2 regions of the Lentibacillus kimchii genome follow, and region 2 is predicted to be linked to the other one. Evidence: riboswitches for the same ligand, from Rfam matches in the RefSeq annotation. Region 2 holds a riboswitch; the other holds the start of a gene.
The links. Region 2 has a riboswitch for thiamine pyrophosphate ahead of thiW (energy coupling factor transporter S component ThiW). Riboswitches for the same ligand answer to the same signal wherever they lie in the genome.
Positions count from the first base shown of each region.

Region 1: another riboswitch for thiamine pyrophosphate. It lies ahead of thiT (energy-coupled thiamine transporter ThiT); the one in region 2 lies ahead of thiW (energy coupling factor transporter S component ThiW).

Region 1 is NZ_AP043934.1:1,172,037-1,179,874, reverse strand. It holds gene ACZ444_RS06385 (carbon starvation CstA family protein) at 1-1,100, opposite strand, end outside; gene ACZ444_RS06380 (hypothetical protein) at 1,211-1,375, opposite strand; gene ACZ444_RS06375 (hypothetical protein) at 1,378-2,799, opposite strand; gene thiT (energy-coupled thiamine transporter ThiT) at 3,000-3,572, opposite strand; TPP riboswitch at 3,692-3,792, opposite strand; gene ACZ444_RS06365 (hypothetical protein) at 3,874-4,236, opposite strand; gene ACZ444_RS06360 (DUF6884 domain-containing protein) at 4,256-4,711, opposite strand; gene ACZ444_RS06355 (aconitate hydratase) at 4,935-6,887, shown strand; gene ACZ444_RS06350 (thiol-disulfide oxidoreductase DCC family protein) at 7,067-7,417, shown strand; gene ACZ444_RS06345 (VanW family protein) at 7,444-7,838, opposite strand, start outside.
Region 2 is NZ_AP043934.1:299,024-306,861, reverse strand. It holds gene ACZ444_RS01985 (YueI family protein) at 1-93, shown strand, start outside; gene ACZ444_RS01980 (DNA alkylation repair protein) at 157-411, shown strand; gene ACZ444_RS01975 (acetoacetate--CoA ligase) at 518-2,494, shown strand; gene ACZ444_RS01970 (histidine phosphatase family protein) at 2,806-3,402, opposite strand; gene panF (sodium/pantothenate symporter) at 3,482-4,939, opposite strand; gene ACZ444_RS01960 (YhdT family protein) at 4,936-5,205, opposite strand; gene ACZ444_RS01955 (DUF4064 domain-containing protein) at 5,580-6,008, opposite strand; TPP riboswitch at 6,175-6,291, shown strand; gene thiW (energy coupling factor transporter S component ThiW) at 6,375-6,866, shown strand; gene thiD (bifunctional hydroxymethylpyrimidine kinase/phosphomethylpyrimidine kinase) at 6,879-7,682, shown strand; gene thiM (hydroxyethylthiazole kinase) at 7,683-7,838, shown strand, end outside.

The DNA of each region.
Region 1 (7,838 bases), 870 kb from region 2:
GCGTTCTCGCTGCTAAAAAGTGTGACGACTGCTATTATAGAGACAAGTGCTAGTGTCCCTTCACCAACCGCCCCGAAGTAGCCAACCAAACGGGCATCCGTTTCTTTGTTCAATTGTTTTGATGATGTCCCGCTTGACACCAGTCCGTGAAACCCTGATATGGCGCCGCAGGCTATTGTAATAAACAAAAGCGGAAACCAGGACGTATCTGCGCCCGGATTTGTCATCGGTGCCGTTATTTCCGGGTTGGTAAACAAGAGTCCCAGATACAGAATTGCCAAACCGACAACAAGCTGATGTGAATTAATAAAATCACGCGGCTGAAGAAGCTTCCAGACGGGCAGTGTCGAAGCAATATACACATAAACCATTAAAATGACAATCCAAATCATAAAAGCACTGTTTACCGCACCGAGTCCGAAAAGCCCTTCACTGCCCTCACCGCCGAAGTATTGAACAATATCAATCTGCAAAAAGTCAACTCGGCTGGCCATGATTGCTGTCAGATACATAGCCCCTAGAGCTAATAAGGACGGTACAAGCATCCTGGCCTTGCGTTTATAAACAGCGTAACCAATCCATATTGCCAGCGGTATTTGAATAAATACTGGCAGGACACTCGTTGGGAAGGAAATAAATAAATTGGCAATCACCCAGGAAAAGACAGCATTAACCATTAAAACGAGAATTAAAATGATAAATAGAAAGAGTATCTTAGAACGCTGACCTATCAGTTTGTTAGCCAGTGAACCAATTGACTGGCCTTTATTCCGGACTGACAGCGCCAGTGTTCCAAAATCATGAACCCCAGCAGCAAATATTGTGCCCAAAATCACCCATAAAAGAGCAGGAAGCCACCCCCAATAGACAGCTATAGCCGGCCCCATTATCGGCGCGGCGCCTGCCACGGATGTGAAGTGGTGCCCCCATAAAACAAATTTGCTGGTCGGTACAAAATCGACATCATCCCGATACCTATGCGCTGGCGTCACATAGTCTGGATCCAGACGGAAAATTCTTTCAGAAATAAATTTAGAATAATAGCGATAACCCAGTGCAAACACAGCCAGCCCAATAACCGCTACAATAATCCCATTCATCTGATAGCCCTCCTTGTCATGACCATTATAAAAAGACTTATCAGAATCTATGTACTATAAGTCAGAATAATACAACTTCTTAAACAATAACTGAAATAAGGATCCCAACATCAGACATCTTTTAGCTTAAAAAGCAATCTCACTAATAATGGTACAAAGCGAACATAAGCAAAGGGAAAAACTAAAGACGAAACATAGGTGAGACCCACCAGCGCACGAGGGGTCCCACCAGCCGCATCGACTTCAGTCTTATGAACACCCATTTTTTCGCTCATAATCAGAAAATCACTAAGGCTGCTAGAGCAGCTGTAATTAAGCCAAGCAAAACCGGAAGAAAGTTTTTTCGAACCAGGTCCATAACCGATACACCGCAAAAACCAGCAATCGCAATCAAGGACGACCACGCAACGATTGTTCCGCCACCGGTCCAAATCGAACCCATTTGACCGATCGCAGCGAGTGTTCCAGAATCAATCGACGACGTTTCCAAGGAAGCTGCCAGTGCCCCTGTCAGCGGCAAACCGGAAAATCCTGAGCCATCAAGTCCGGTAATAATACCTATAACCAATATACTGACGGCACCCAGCAAGGCATTATCCGGAACATGCTGCTGTGCAGCCTCAACAAGATCAAACAAGAACCCTGGCGCCCCTTCCTCGATACTGAGTATAGCACCGGAAAAATCGGAACTGCCCAGGAAGAAGAAGCCAGCAATCGGAATGACCGGTCCCATTGCTTTAAATGCAAAAACAAAGCCTTCTGTAATATGGTCCGCAATCGTATCCAAGGCTTTTTGGCGTCCAAATGCAATCGTTGACAGTAACAGCAGGACGACGGCCACACCACCAACAAAAGCCGCACCATCGCCACCTTCAAATCCAGACATTCGTCCGGAAGAAAGCTTCGAAAACATCATGTAAATCACAACCGCCAGCATAGCGATTGGAACCAAAACAGCAAACATTTTACTCCACATGGTGACGTGCCGCGATTCTGTTTTATTAAGAGGCTCGCCAGTTGTTTGGATCTGCTCCCCTTCGAGCTCATTCAAATCGCTGTCTTTTGATCGAATGGTTTTTCTGTAAAATACGTACGCGAATCCAATGGCCACCGCTCCGGCGATGAGTGATAAAACAAGTGCCTTATCAGCGACAACCGATGTTTCGATCCCGGCCGCTGTTGCAGATACATTAGGCGCCACTTGAACAATGTAATCGGAAGACAGTGCCATACCCTGGCCAGCCAGCGCAACAGCAACAGCTGAGGTCATAGCCGGAAGACCTGAGCGGATGGCGGCCGGAACAAGCAAGGCACAGATGAGCGGTACAGCAGGTGTTGGCCAAAAGAATAAGGAAATGACATAAGTAACACCCACCAGCAGGAAAAAGGATACATGCCCATTAACCATAAATTTCTGGATGGGCTGAATCATTCGCCTGTCAGCTCCTAAATCTCTCAACGAATGCAGGAGAGCCATCATAAATGTAATAATCAAAAATATATTAAACAGCTCTTTCGCAGCCACTAGATTAGCATTGAAAATGACCGTAAAACCATCCACCAGACTGCCCTGATATACCCAGGCAATCACAAACGTTCCAAGTAGCGACGGCAGGACAACGCCGCGGCGAAAGATCATCGTCAAAATGATCGCTAATGTGAACAGAGCATATAACCAGTGGGCCAGGGTTATCTCCACTTTAAACACTTCCTTTCTATCTGTGCTCCAGCCTATGCACGTTGAAAGAAAGCGGTGAAAACATCCATTTTGAATTGAACGCGAACTGCGGAAATGCACTGAATCGTTGTTATGAACGAAATAAAAATAGCCCTCTGTCGCAGAAGGACTATTTTTTAAATTCCGGTTCCGTAACATAATGTGAGCGGCATTGAACCAAATCAGGCTGTTTTTAATAACATTCTGGGCTGTTTATGAAATAGAAGAAAAACGACTGCTGCACTGATGACCAATGACGGAATGATATACGATATATTATAGAGCAATGAATAGACCCAGACAGATTGACCTTCCACAGCTGAATTAAAGAAGGCAACCCCAGCCGCAAAGTGAGCCAAAAACCGCAGTGAACTGCCCAAAATCACCCCAAGTGTTATATACGTAAGATAAACAGTTGTTTGCCCCGATTGAATAGCTTTTTGCACCTGCTTGGCAAAGATTCCAGCAAATCCAATTACCGTAAAGGCAAGGGCATAGTCAATGAAACCCTGAAGCGGGGTCAAGACGTAACCAGTCCCAGCCGCAACCTGCAAAATCCCCCACAAAAATCCTGACAAGAGCCCGCCTTTAAGACCCCAGCGAAATGCAAGTATAAATACAGGAATCATCGCCAATGAAATGGATCCGCCCTGTGCCCAGATTTTAAATGATAGAAACGGAATGACATCCAGCAACAAGGCCAGAGCTGTAAAGACAGCCACCTCAATTAAAAACAATGTGCGGTTTGAACGCATCGAACTCCTCCCCTTTTTGCCGGCAGCCTGTGCCGCCTGAATATGTTAAAAAACACAAAAAAAGCAATGCCAAGGGGAAGCTTTCTGATGGGAAAACTCCGCTCACATTGCTGCTGATCCATCAAAAAAGCCGCCATCCCTGCGCTAGTACTAACTAACAGGTTCGAAGGGTAAGAACTAACTCGTTCACTCTCAGCCAAAGGCTCCCCTTGAAGGCTTCTAACCTATGCTTTTTTTGCTGAATATATTATATCATACACCACACTAATTACAAGACTGTTCTGAATTCGGGGGGGTTCTATTATGATTTGTGCTTGGTATCTCTGCGGGGCGTCTGACTATATCCCTGCTGTCGTTGTAGGGGTATAATACCGTTTGTGATTTTACTGACTATAGCCATAAATATAAGTCCCGCTGCTGCGATTATGATCATGACAGCAAAAAATTGGATTATGAAGGCACCTATGCTGCTGGAAACAGCTGCTGTTATATAGCGACTGCCATAAAACAGCGTAACACCAGCAATGCTGATAATGACAATGAATGTCAGAACCGTCCCTGCCAATTGCCCCAACCGAAGTTTTTTCCAAGTATCTTTATATTTAAATGCGGCATAAATTAAATAAACAATTACAACCAGTGAAACAAATATTATTCGCGTCATTACCATCAGCTCCTGTCATTTAATGAACCGGTGTGTGTGCTTCCACCGCCCGTTTGAGTGCCTGCAGAATATAGCCGATCCCGCCGTAGTTCGCGAGCGGAAAGACCCTTGGCATACCATCAGGAAATGTTCCGTTTATCACAGGCTTGTATTTTTGACCTGTCAGCACCACAAGCCTGTCAAATTGTTTCAGCTGTTTTTCGTCTGCCTGGCATATTAATTGCGCATACGAGACAATCTCATCACTGTTTTGGTTAAACGTCACATCATACGGACCATCAACGATATCGTCCGCAAATAAAAACCCGTGTTTAGCTGACAGAATCACCCATTGATCAGTAAACATTTCTGCATATTGCCGCGTGCGTTTGTGCAGTGTACCGGTATAAGCATTTTTTGCGGGCACAGCCCCCATTTCCGGATGATTGTCCCAAATCTTTTTCCGGCCACATGGAATAATACTTAATTCCTTCATCTCGTTTCACTCCTATTTACATAAGTATAGCATGTTAACCAGAGCTGCAAAAGACAAATCGTTTTATAACGCTTGATTGCAATTGTTTGACCTTCAGAACTAACAATTCTATACTCGATGGGAGAAAGTAATAAATAGAAAGTACTTAAGATTGCTTTTCTGTTTGATTGCTTATTTACAAGGAATGACATTGTACAGTTATGATTTAAAAGGAGGAACCACATTGGCTTTGAATGTTGCACAAAAACTGATCAAAGATCACGTCGTTTCGGGCGACATGAATGCCGGGTCAGAAATTGGTCTGCAAATCGATCAGACACTGACCCAGGACGCCACAGGAACCATGGTCATGCTTGAACTTGAAGCGATGGGCCTGGACTATGCCAAAACCGAAGCTTCAGCACAGTATGTTGATCATAATCTAATCCAGGAAGATAATAAAAACCCTGATGACCATCTGTTCTTAGAAAGTTCTGCCCAGCGCTTTGGTCTTCACTTTTCAAGACCCGGAAATGGGGTTAGCCATCCTGTTCACATGCAGCGTCTCGCCGTACCTGGCAAGACTTTGCTCGGCTCGGACAGTCACACATGTGCTAACGGCTCAATGGGCATGCTTGCCATGGGTGCAGGCGGTATTGATGTGGCCATGGCCATCGCAGGTGAACCATTCCATATCACGATGCCTCAAGTTATGGGCGTTAAACTCACAGGTGACTTGCCTGACTGGGTAAGTGCGAAAGATGTGATCCTGGAAATGCTCAGACGCCATGATGTTAAAGGCGGCGTCGGAAAAATTATTGAGTACTATGGACCAGGACTTGATCATTTATCAGCCATGGATCGCCATGTCATTGCCAATATGGGAGCAGAACTGGGCGCTACAGCAACTGTTTTCCCATCGGATGACGAAGTTAAAAACTTCCTCGAACACCAGGGCCGCGGTGATGACTGGGTTGAAGTGACAGCCGACGAAGATGCTGCCTATGATATCTATGAAGAGATCAATCTGTCTGAGCTTGAACCTTTAGTTGCCCAGCCATCCAGTCCGGGCAAAGTTGTTCCAGCCAAAGAGATTGCAGGCACGCCGATCTATCAGTCCTACATTGGGTCGTCAGCCAATCCAGGATACCGCGATTTCGCTGTAGCAGCCGAGACTGTTAAAGGCCGTAAGATTGTTAATGGTGTGTCACTCGACATTAATCCGACATCCAGACAAATGCTTACCGACCTTGTAAGCAATATGCATATTGCCAATCTGCTGCAGGCTGGATCCCGATTGCATCAGGCAGGCTGCAATGGCTGTATCGGAATGGGGCAGGCACCTGCATCCGGACGAAACAGCTTACGGACAACACCACGTAACTTCCCAGGCAGATCCGGCACAAAAGAAGACAGTGTTTACTTATCCAGTCCGGAAACAGCTGCAGCATCTGCACTAACAGGTGAAATAACGGATCCGCGGACATTGGATATGCCTTATCCGAAAGTCAAAGATCCGGCTGAAACCAATAATGTGGATGACAGTTTACTGGAAAAACCGCTGCCACGGGAGGATGCTCAGAAAGTTGAACTGGTTAAAGGACCAAATATTGCCTCCATCCCAGCTATGGACAGTATGCCTGACAAACTCGAACTGCCTATAATGCTTAAAGTCGGCGACAATATTTCGACCGACGAAATTCTGGCCGGCGGTGCCCGCGTCCTGCCATATCGCAGTAACCTGCCGGAAATCGCCAAATTTACGTATGAAAATGTTGATTCAACATATGTTGACAGAGCTATGGAAGTCCGCGAAGAAACCGGGCATGCCATTGTTGGCGGATTTAACTATGGTCAAGGCTCAAGCCGTGAGCATGCCGCGCTCGCACCAAGATATCTCGGTCTGCGTGCCGTCCTTGTTAAAGATTATGCCCGTATACACTGGCAAAATCTGGTTAACTTTGGAATTCTGCCACTTCAATTCACTAACGAAGCTGATTACGACAAGCTTGAGCAAGGAGATGTTCTCCAGCTTAATGATTTGCGAAATCAAATTCAGAATAACGACCAGATCAACGTAACACTGGCTAATCAGGGTGAGGAAGTTACTGCTGAACATAACCTATCCGAACGCCAGCGTGAAATTATCCTGGCCGGCGGCTTGATCAATTGGATCAAACAAAAACAAGATGCTTAAACAAGAGAAGCCTATCTGTGTTGAAACAGATAGGCTTTTTCATGTATTAAATAGTTGCTTTGCCGTTTTATTAATTTATAACGTGCTTCAACGCCGCAACGGTTTCATGTTACCATAAACATAATGGAAGACTTCAGCCAAACAGCCAGCATAATTAGTATCAGAGCGGGGGTTAGCATATGATTATTTACTATGACAGCTACTGTAAACTGTGCTCACATTCGTCTGTCATTTGGAAGAAAATGGACCGAAGACAGCGACTACATTTTTCGTCTTTTCGAAATCTTGATCATTATCCAAAAGAGATGGAACAAAAACTGCATGTCTATAACCGAGGCAAGTGGTTTAAAGGGTATGATGCCATCATTGCCATAAGCAAAAAATTGCCGCTTCTATGGTTGAGTGTTCCCATATTGACCGTACTTAAATGGATCGGGTTGGGTGACTTCGTTTATAACACCATCGCTAAACACCGACAAATGGTACCAGTGAACCAATGTGATGCGGACGGATGCCAAATAAAATCCTGAGGGGAGAATGCTTCAAAGCCCTGCTATCATGACTTAGAACTTAAAACAACAACGTTCATATGTCCATCCGCTGCGGAAGCCTGCAGTAAAACCGGCTTTTTACGCCGATTAATAAATGAGAAGTCAGGGCCGTTCCAGCTAATTGTGGCATCACGGCCTGACGGTACATACGGAACACTGCGGCTATGAGAATAACGCTCCTTAATCTCTATCCCCTTTAAGTCAACAGCATTATATAATGTCGATGAAACCTGACAAATACCGCCGCCAATACCCTCAGACAACTCCCCTTTAATAATAACCGGAGCCTGTTTGTATCCTTTTTCTTTCGTACGTTTACCGACCACATTATTAAAGGAAAAACGCTCACCAGGAAACACAACCTGATTATTAATCGCTTCAGCAGCCAGTTCAATATTGC
Region 2 (7,838 bases):
AATCTGAACGCGATTTTCGCAACGGATGACCCGGCTAAAAAACCGGATAAGGATACTTCTTTTTTCAGCAAAATCAAACGCTGGTTCAGCTAAAAAGACTGTGCCTTACATAAAAAGGAGCTGATCCCGGTATCCTAAGGACTGGAGGTGTTTGATATGGCAAAGCACTACCTTTGTCCTAACTGCAAGACCAATCGTTCCCGGTTTAATATGATTGAACAAGCAGCCAGACCGGTTAAATTAGACCCCGGAACCGGTGACATTCTAAATGACTATACCGACAGTGAGCCCGAGATCTTTCACAGAGCATACGATGGCCCAGCTTATAAAATTCAGTGCGGTTCCTGCGGCCTTATTGAAGATGAGAAGCAGTTTATCAAATTCGCCGAACATATGGACAACAGCCGCTAAAACAGATCCCTGATCGCGTTTCCTAAACGCCACAGTCCAGCTTTACATATGTGAAACGTTTTCATATAATGTATATATGTATAAGCAGTAAAGGGGGACTTCAGTGGTGAGCGACATAAAAGAAGGCACGCTGCTATGGGAACCAAGTGAGAAGCGAAAACAACAATCCAACATATATGATTATATGAATTGGCTGCGTGAGCATAAAAATCTGCATTTCACGGACTATGATGCCCTGTGGCAGTGGTCCGTTGATGAAGTGGAAGATTTCTGGGCATCCATTTGGGCATATTTTAATATTCAGGCGAAAGACCCTTATGAAACCGTCCTGACATCCCACGAAATGCCCGGAGCGCAATGGTTTCCCGAGGCAACAATTAATTACACCGAACATATTTTCCGCAATTGGGATGAAACTGAGCCGGCGATCATCCACGCCTCAGAACTGCGCGAGACAGAACATGTTACATGGCAAAAGCTTTATCAGGACACAGCCGGACTGCAGCAAACGCTTAAAAATCTTGGCGTCGTAAAAGGGGATCGTGTTGCATCGTACGCCCCCAATATCTATGAGTCTATTGTCGCTTTTCTAGCAACGGCAAGCCTTGGCGCTATCTGGTCCAGTGCATCACCGGAATTCGGTGTGCAGAGTGTGACGGACCGGTTCCAGCAAATTGAACCGAAAGTAATGATCACCGTCGATGGTTACCGCTATGGCGGCAAAGACTTTGACCGAATAGATGTCGTGGAAACCATCCAGTCGGCATTGCCCGCGTTAGAAGCAACCATCGTGATTCCCTATTTACAGGATGAGCCCACTATTACAGGCTTAAAAAACGTTATGATGTGGGATGGAGCCGTAGCCGTGTCAGGAACACTCACCTATGAGCATGTTTCGTTTAATGAGCCGCTCTGGATATTATTTTCTTCCGGAACAACCGGCAAGCCCAAACCGATCGTACAAAGTCAAGGCGGGATTCTGCTGGAGCACTTAAAGGCACTGACGTTCCATGTTGATCTCCACAAAGGTGACCGGTTCTTCTGGTTTACAACAACCGGCTGGATGATGTGGAATTTCCTTGTCGGCGGCCTCCTGACCGGCAGCACGATTATCTTATATGACGGCAGTCCCGGCTATCCCAACAAACGGATGCTGTGGCAATTTGCGCAGGATACGAAAATGAGCGTCTTTGGAACCAGTGCCAGCTTCATCACTGGCTGCATGAAAGATGGTATCGAGCCGGGCAAAGAATTTGACTTGCGCCATCTTGAAAATATCAGCTCAACCGGTTCGCCGCTGCCGCCAGAGGGCTTTCAGTGGTGTTATGATCATGTGAAGGAAGATGTGTGGATAGCTTCATCAAGCGGCGGCACCGACGTCTGCACAGCATTTATTCTCGGCGCACCGATTTTACCCGTGTATGCAGGTGAATTGCAGTGCCGCGGACTTGGGGCAAAAATTGAGAGCTTCGATGATCAGGCAGAGCCGCAAATCGAGGAAGTCGGTGAATTGGTCCTGACTGAGCCCTTTCCATCCATGCCGATTTATTTCTGGAATGACCCTGACGGCAGTCGGATGCACGACAGTTATTTTGACGTATTCCCAGGTATTTGGCGGCATGGCGACTATTTAAAAATCACTGACCGGCATACTTGCGTGATTTACGGGCGGTCAGATGCGACCATCAACCGCGGCGGCATCCGGATCGGCACAAGCGAGATTTATCGTGCTGTTGATCATGTGAGCGCCGTGAATGACAGTATTATGGTTGATGTTCCTAAAGAGGACGGCGAGTCGTATACACCGCTGTTTGTCCTGATGAAAGACGGCGAGGAACTGACCGACGACGTCAGAAAAACGATCAAGCAGCAAATCCGGGAAAACTGTTCACCAAGACACACCCCGAGCGTTATTCACGAAGTACCGGATCTGCCCAAAACCTTAAACGGCAAAAAGCTGGAAATCCCGATCAAAAAGATCCTGACGGGGCAGGCAGCTGAGAACGTTGTCAACAGAGGTTCCTTAAGCAACCCGGATTCCCTGGATTATTTTGTGCAGTTAGCCGGTCAAAAGAATGCGTAGCCGTATAAGCGGGGAAATACCGGCGGGATAAAAGACATAAGGGCCCGGGACAAAACCGCTGCGGGAAAATGCTGCGCTTTCCGGGGGCGGCTGGCAAGCCTCCTCGGCCTGTCGGCCTGCGGGGTCTTCTCTATGCCTTTGCTCCCCCAGGAGTCTTCGCATTTTCCCTTCGCTCCATTTAGCGACTAAAATAAACCCGAACATATTCACTTTAATAAGTGATATTTGTTCGGGTTGGTTTTGTTGGGGATCGTTTTGTCTCGCCCCAGCCGCCCGCGGAAGGCGGCATCTGTTTCCGGAGAGGGTTAATTCTAGCCTTTATGAAATAACGCACTCTCCGGGAGGTGCCGGGTGTCATTATACAAATCACAATGCCACCCGTCCGCGTCCTTGGTTAAAAGCGTGAGCGATGTATTGTCTAAAGACCCGCTCATTTCTGCTTGCGGCATCAGCTCTGTCAAAAGGTGCTTGATAAAAGTGCCGTGACTGACCACCAGAACATTTTCGTCCGGATGATTGCGCGAAACCTCATCAAGCACAGCCAGCCCTCTTTCAATCACACGGGCACGCGTTTCATAGCCCAGATCCTGTTTATGCCAATCTGTTCCCCACGTTTGCACACGTTCTTGTTCATTAGTCCCTTCAATCAGTCCAAAGCTTGCTTCACGCAATCGCGCATCAGTGTGCAGCGGTTTATGAAGTTTCGCGTTCAGAATCTCAGCGGTCTGTTCAGCCCGCAGCTGCGGACTGACATAGATTCTGTCCCAGTCAGCCGCTTCCAGCGTGTCTCTCAGTAATTGAGCCTGCTGCCTCCCCTCTTCATCCAGTGACGTATCCGAATCACCCTGAACTCTCGCCTCTTTATTCCACTGTGTCACACCATGACGCACGAATCCAATACGACCCATAATCAAAGCAACTCCTTCAAACAATCATTGGGCAAATAGCCCCGCTTATCTAGTTTAGCACAACGGCCACAACAGACAGTTAGTGATAGGTCGCCTCCTCAATCATGGCTCCCGATCTGTTCTGAGTTGCCAGACTGACAATCACATAAGCAAGCAATGCCGCCACGACCGGCAGAACAACCGAATGCAGACCGAACGGCTTTGGAAAGAACGTATCTGATAAAATGTACAGGCCGACACCCGTAATCATCGACGTAAGGGCGCCATATTTGTTGCCTTTTTTCCAGTAGAGCCCCAGCACAATCGGCCACATAAACGCCGCCTGCAAGCCGCCAAAGGCAAATAAATTCAGCCAGATAATCAGATCAGGCGGGTTCAGAGCCATCAGGAAGACAATCACCCCAAGAACTGCGGTTACACCAATACTAAGCCCTTTCACCCGTTTTGGAGGTGCCTTTGGTTCGACATAATTCAAATAAATATCCTTAACGAGTGAAGAACTGACTAAAAGCAGCAGGGAGTCCACCGTTGACATAATCGCTGCCATCGGAGCCGCAAGCACCATGCCTGCCAGCCAGTTCGGCAAAACTTCCAGAGCAATCAGCGGCATGACTTTATCACCCACTTCAATACCTGGCAGAATCGGCCGGGCCAGGACACCAATCAAATGCATATTCAGCATAATAATACCGACGACAATCGTGCCAATGATAATCGCCCGATGCATCGAGCGGGAATTTTTATAAGACATCGCTCTGACTGTAATCTGCGGCAGGGCCACGACACCGACACCGACCAGCAGCCAGAATGACGACACGAATTGGGGTGTGAGCGTGCCTTCAGCACCAAACGGCGTAATCAGATTCGGGTTTTCCGCACGAAGACCCTCCATCAGATTGGACAAACCGCCTCCTGCCACAATCGTCGCAATCAAAAGAATCAGCGTCCCGACAAACATGATCGCTCCCTGAATGGCATCGGTCAGCGCCACTGCCCGGAAACCGCCAATAGTCACATAAATCAGGACAAATAACGCAAAGATAAACAGGGCCGTTGTATATGGAATACCGACCAGTGATTCGATCAGCCGGGCTCCGCCAATCCACTGCGCCGCCATCGCAGAGAATAAGAATATGATGATACTGACAGCTGAAAACAGAACAACCCATTTGGACTTATAGCGTTCCTTTAAAAAATCCACCATTGTCAGGGCGTTATATTTCCGCGTCACAATCGCAAACTTTTTCCCCAGCACCATCAGGACAAAATAACCCGTCGACACCTGAGTCATCGCGAGCAGCACCCAGCCGAGGCCTTCCGTATAGGCTGTGCCCGGTCCGCCAATAAAACTGCTGGCACTGCCATAAGTCGCTGTCATCGTCATCGCAAGGACAAAGCCGCCAAGACTTCGCCCACCGAGAAAGTAATCCTGCATAAACGAACTGGACGACTGTACCGATCTGCTCGCCCAGACACCGGCACCAAATATAATAAGCAAAACGCCAATTAACGGAACTAATGCCTGCCATGTCGTCATAGCTCGTTCTCCTCATCATCCAGTGAGACCTCGACAAACCATTTTTTGACGACAACAGTCACCAGAACAGCCATGACAATAAATCCTACAACACAGCTGTAAAAAAACCAGGCCGGCAATCCAAAAATATATGTATAGTCAGACGGGTCTTGACTGCCAAGACCATACGCAAAGACAAACCACCAGATAAAATTAAATATGGCCAGTCCAACGCCAATCAAGGCCTCACGATTAGCCACCTTATAACGCGGGTCCTCATCGGGCAAATACTGTTTATTCAATGAATAATCCCCCTTGAATGTCCCAGTCGTTCCAGGGCAGGACATTTCTGCGACTATAACTCACTATAACATATTTGTAATATTTAAAAAGTTCATTGCTTAAAACTGCCCTGTGACTAAGCTGGGTTAAAATGAGCGCAGGAAACGACTAAAGACTCCTGCGGGAACAAAAGCATAGATGAGACCCCGAAATACGTCAAGCACAACGCAAGACTTCCCCGAAAAAGCTCGCGGGCGTGACGAGCAGGAGAAGGCTCACCAGCTGCCCGCAGAAACCGACGTCTGTTTTCGGAGCGTTGTGCTCACATTCGAGTTGTTCGGATCACCCTTTGACAGGATACTTTTGTCTCAGCCTCTGCTTATTCCATAGTTATGGTTGACTGAGGTGCTTTTCGCGCCAGGCACATAATACCGGCAATCAAATAAAAGATTCCGCCAAATATCAAAGCTCCAAAGGTGATCAGCGTGGATACCGCCGCCGTCACAATCAACATAATGCCGGCCGCTTTGGGTTTGCTGTTGCCTTTCATAAACACGATTGAGATAATTCCCATAATCACACTAATTACCGTCAGAATAACAAGGAACCAGCCGCCGCCCTGAATACCTTCTAAAGCTACATCCAGCTCGCCTGGTGCTATACCGGGCTGCTGCTTCATTTCATCTGTTGCTTCATTCAAAACCGCCTCGTTATTAGACACCCAGACCATAAGACCGCCTGCGATCGAAAAAAATCCATAAACAAGTGCACCTATAACCGATAAAACGATTTCCCCTGTTCTGCTCATACTGCTCCTGCCTCCCTTATTAAAAGATGCATGACATGGCCATCATCACCAGTCACATAGTTGTAAGTATTTTCTTACCTCTTTCATTCTATCAAACGTTACTAAAAAATTTAACTATCATGACAAATTCTTATTCTTTTGTTAAACTGAATATGAAAAGACAATTAAACACTACTAGGGGTGCCCAAAAATCGCGGGCTGAGAGGAAAGGCGTTCGAAGCTTTCCGACTCTTACGGACCTGATCTGGTTAGTACCAGCGAAGGGAAGTAGTCTGATAACGTATTCAGCTATTTTTTAAGCCAGGTCCAGTCAATGGATCTGGCTTTTTTGATTTTTCTGCCGCCCCTAATGAAAGGAGCATTGGATTGAACCGTACGCACCTCCTGACAACAATGGCTGTTTTTGTCGCGATTGGAACACTGGGAGCTCAACTCTTATGGTTTCCAGCAGGTGTCGCGAAAGCTTATCCTGTGCAGCATGCCGTTAATGTAACAGCAGCTGTCACGCTCGGTCCGGGACCGGCCGTTATCATTGCATTTATGATTGGCCTGCTTCGCAACATGCTCGGTCTGGGGACGCTGTTAGCCTTTCCCGGTGGCATGGTTGGCGCCTTTCTGGCTGGCTGGCTCTACCGGCTGACAAACAGAAAAGGAATGGCTGCCTTTGGCGAAGCGATCGGAACTGGTATAATCGGATCACTGTTCGCCGTGCCCTTTGCACGCATTCTGCTGGGAAGCTCAGCCGGTGCCTTTTTCTTTATGCCGTCATTTCTTGTCAGCAGTGTTTCGGGTGCTTTAATTGGCTGGTTTGTCACAGCAAAAATGAAACAGACAAACGTCATGAAAAATCATGTCTAAGGAGGCATTGCAATGCCATCAATACCCAAAGCTTTAACCATTGCCGGCACAGACCCGACAGGCGGCGCCGGCATTCAGGCTGATCTTAAAACATTTCAGGAATTGAAAAGCTATGGCATGTCCGTTATCACATCCGTCGTCGCCCAAAATACAACAGGTGTTCAGGACGTCCAGAATATGTCATCATCCATGATCAAACAGCAGCTGGAATCCGTCATGGACGATATCCCATTCCAATCATTCAAAACCGGCATGCTGGCAAACGTCCCTATTATGGAAGCGGTCTATGCCGAATTAGCCCAGTTGGATGTGCCTTATGTCATGGATCCGGTTATGGTGACAACAAGCGGCGATACGCTCGTCTCAGAGGAGGCGCGCGATTATTTGCGCGAGGCTTTATTACCGCTGGCAGCAGTCGTTACCCCGAATATCCCGGAAGCCGAAGTACTGACCGGTATGACGATTCAAACAGCTGATGACATGAAGCAGGCCTCCCAGCAGATTGTTCACAAGTACAATGCCGGAGCTGCCCTTGTTAAAGGCGGCCATATGCAAGGTAAAGCCGTTGACTTTTTATACGACGGCCAGACAATTCATACGTTTACGGCAGAGCGCATCGAGACCAGTAATACGCATGGCACAGGCTGCACCTATTCAGCCGCCATCACAGCCTATCTCAGTCAAGGCTATACCTTATATGACGCTGTACGCCTGGCTAAAGCTTTTGTGACCTCAGCCATACGCCATTCATTTTCGATCGGCCATGGCAGCGGTCCGACCAATCACTGGGCCAGCAGAATGGAGGAGTTTAATTAAATGAAACACACGATCATTGAAGACGTACGCAAGACGACACCGCTTATCCACCATCTGACGAATCAAGTGGTGATCAATCTCTCAGCAAACGGGTTGCTGTCGTTCGGGGCAGCACCCGTTATGGGCAAAGCTGAAGAAGAAGCAGCGGATATGGCA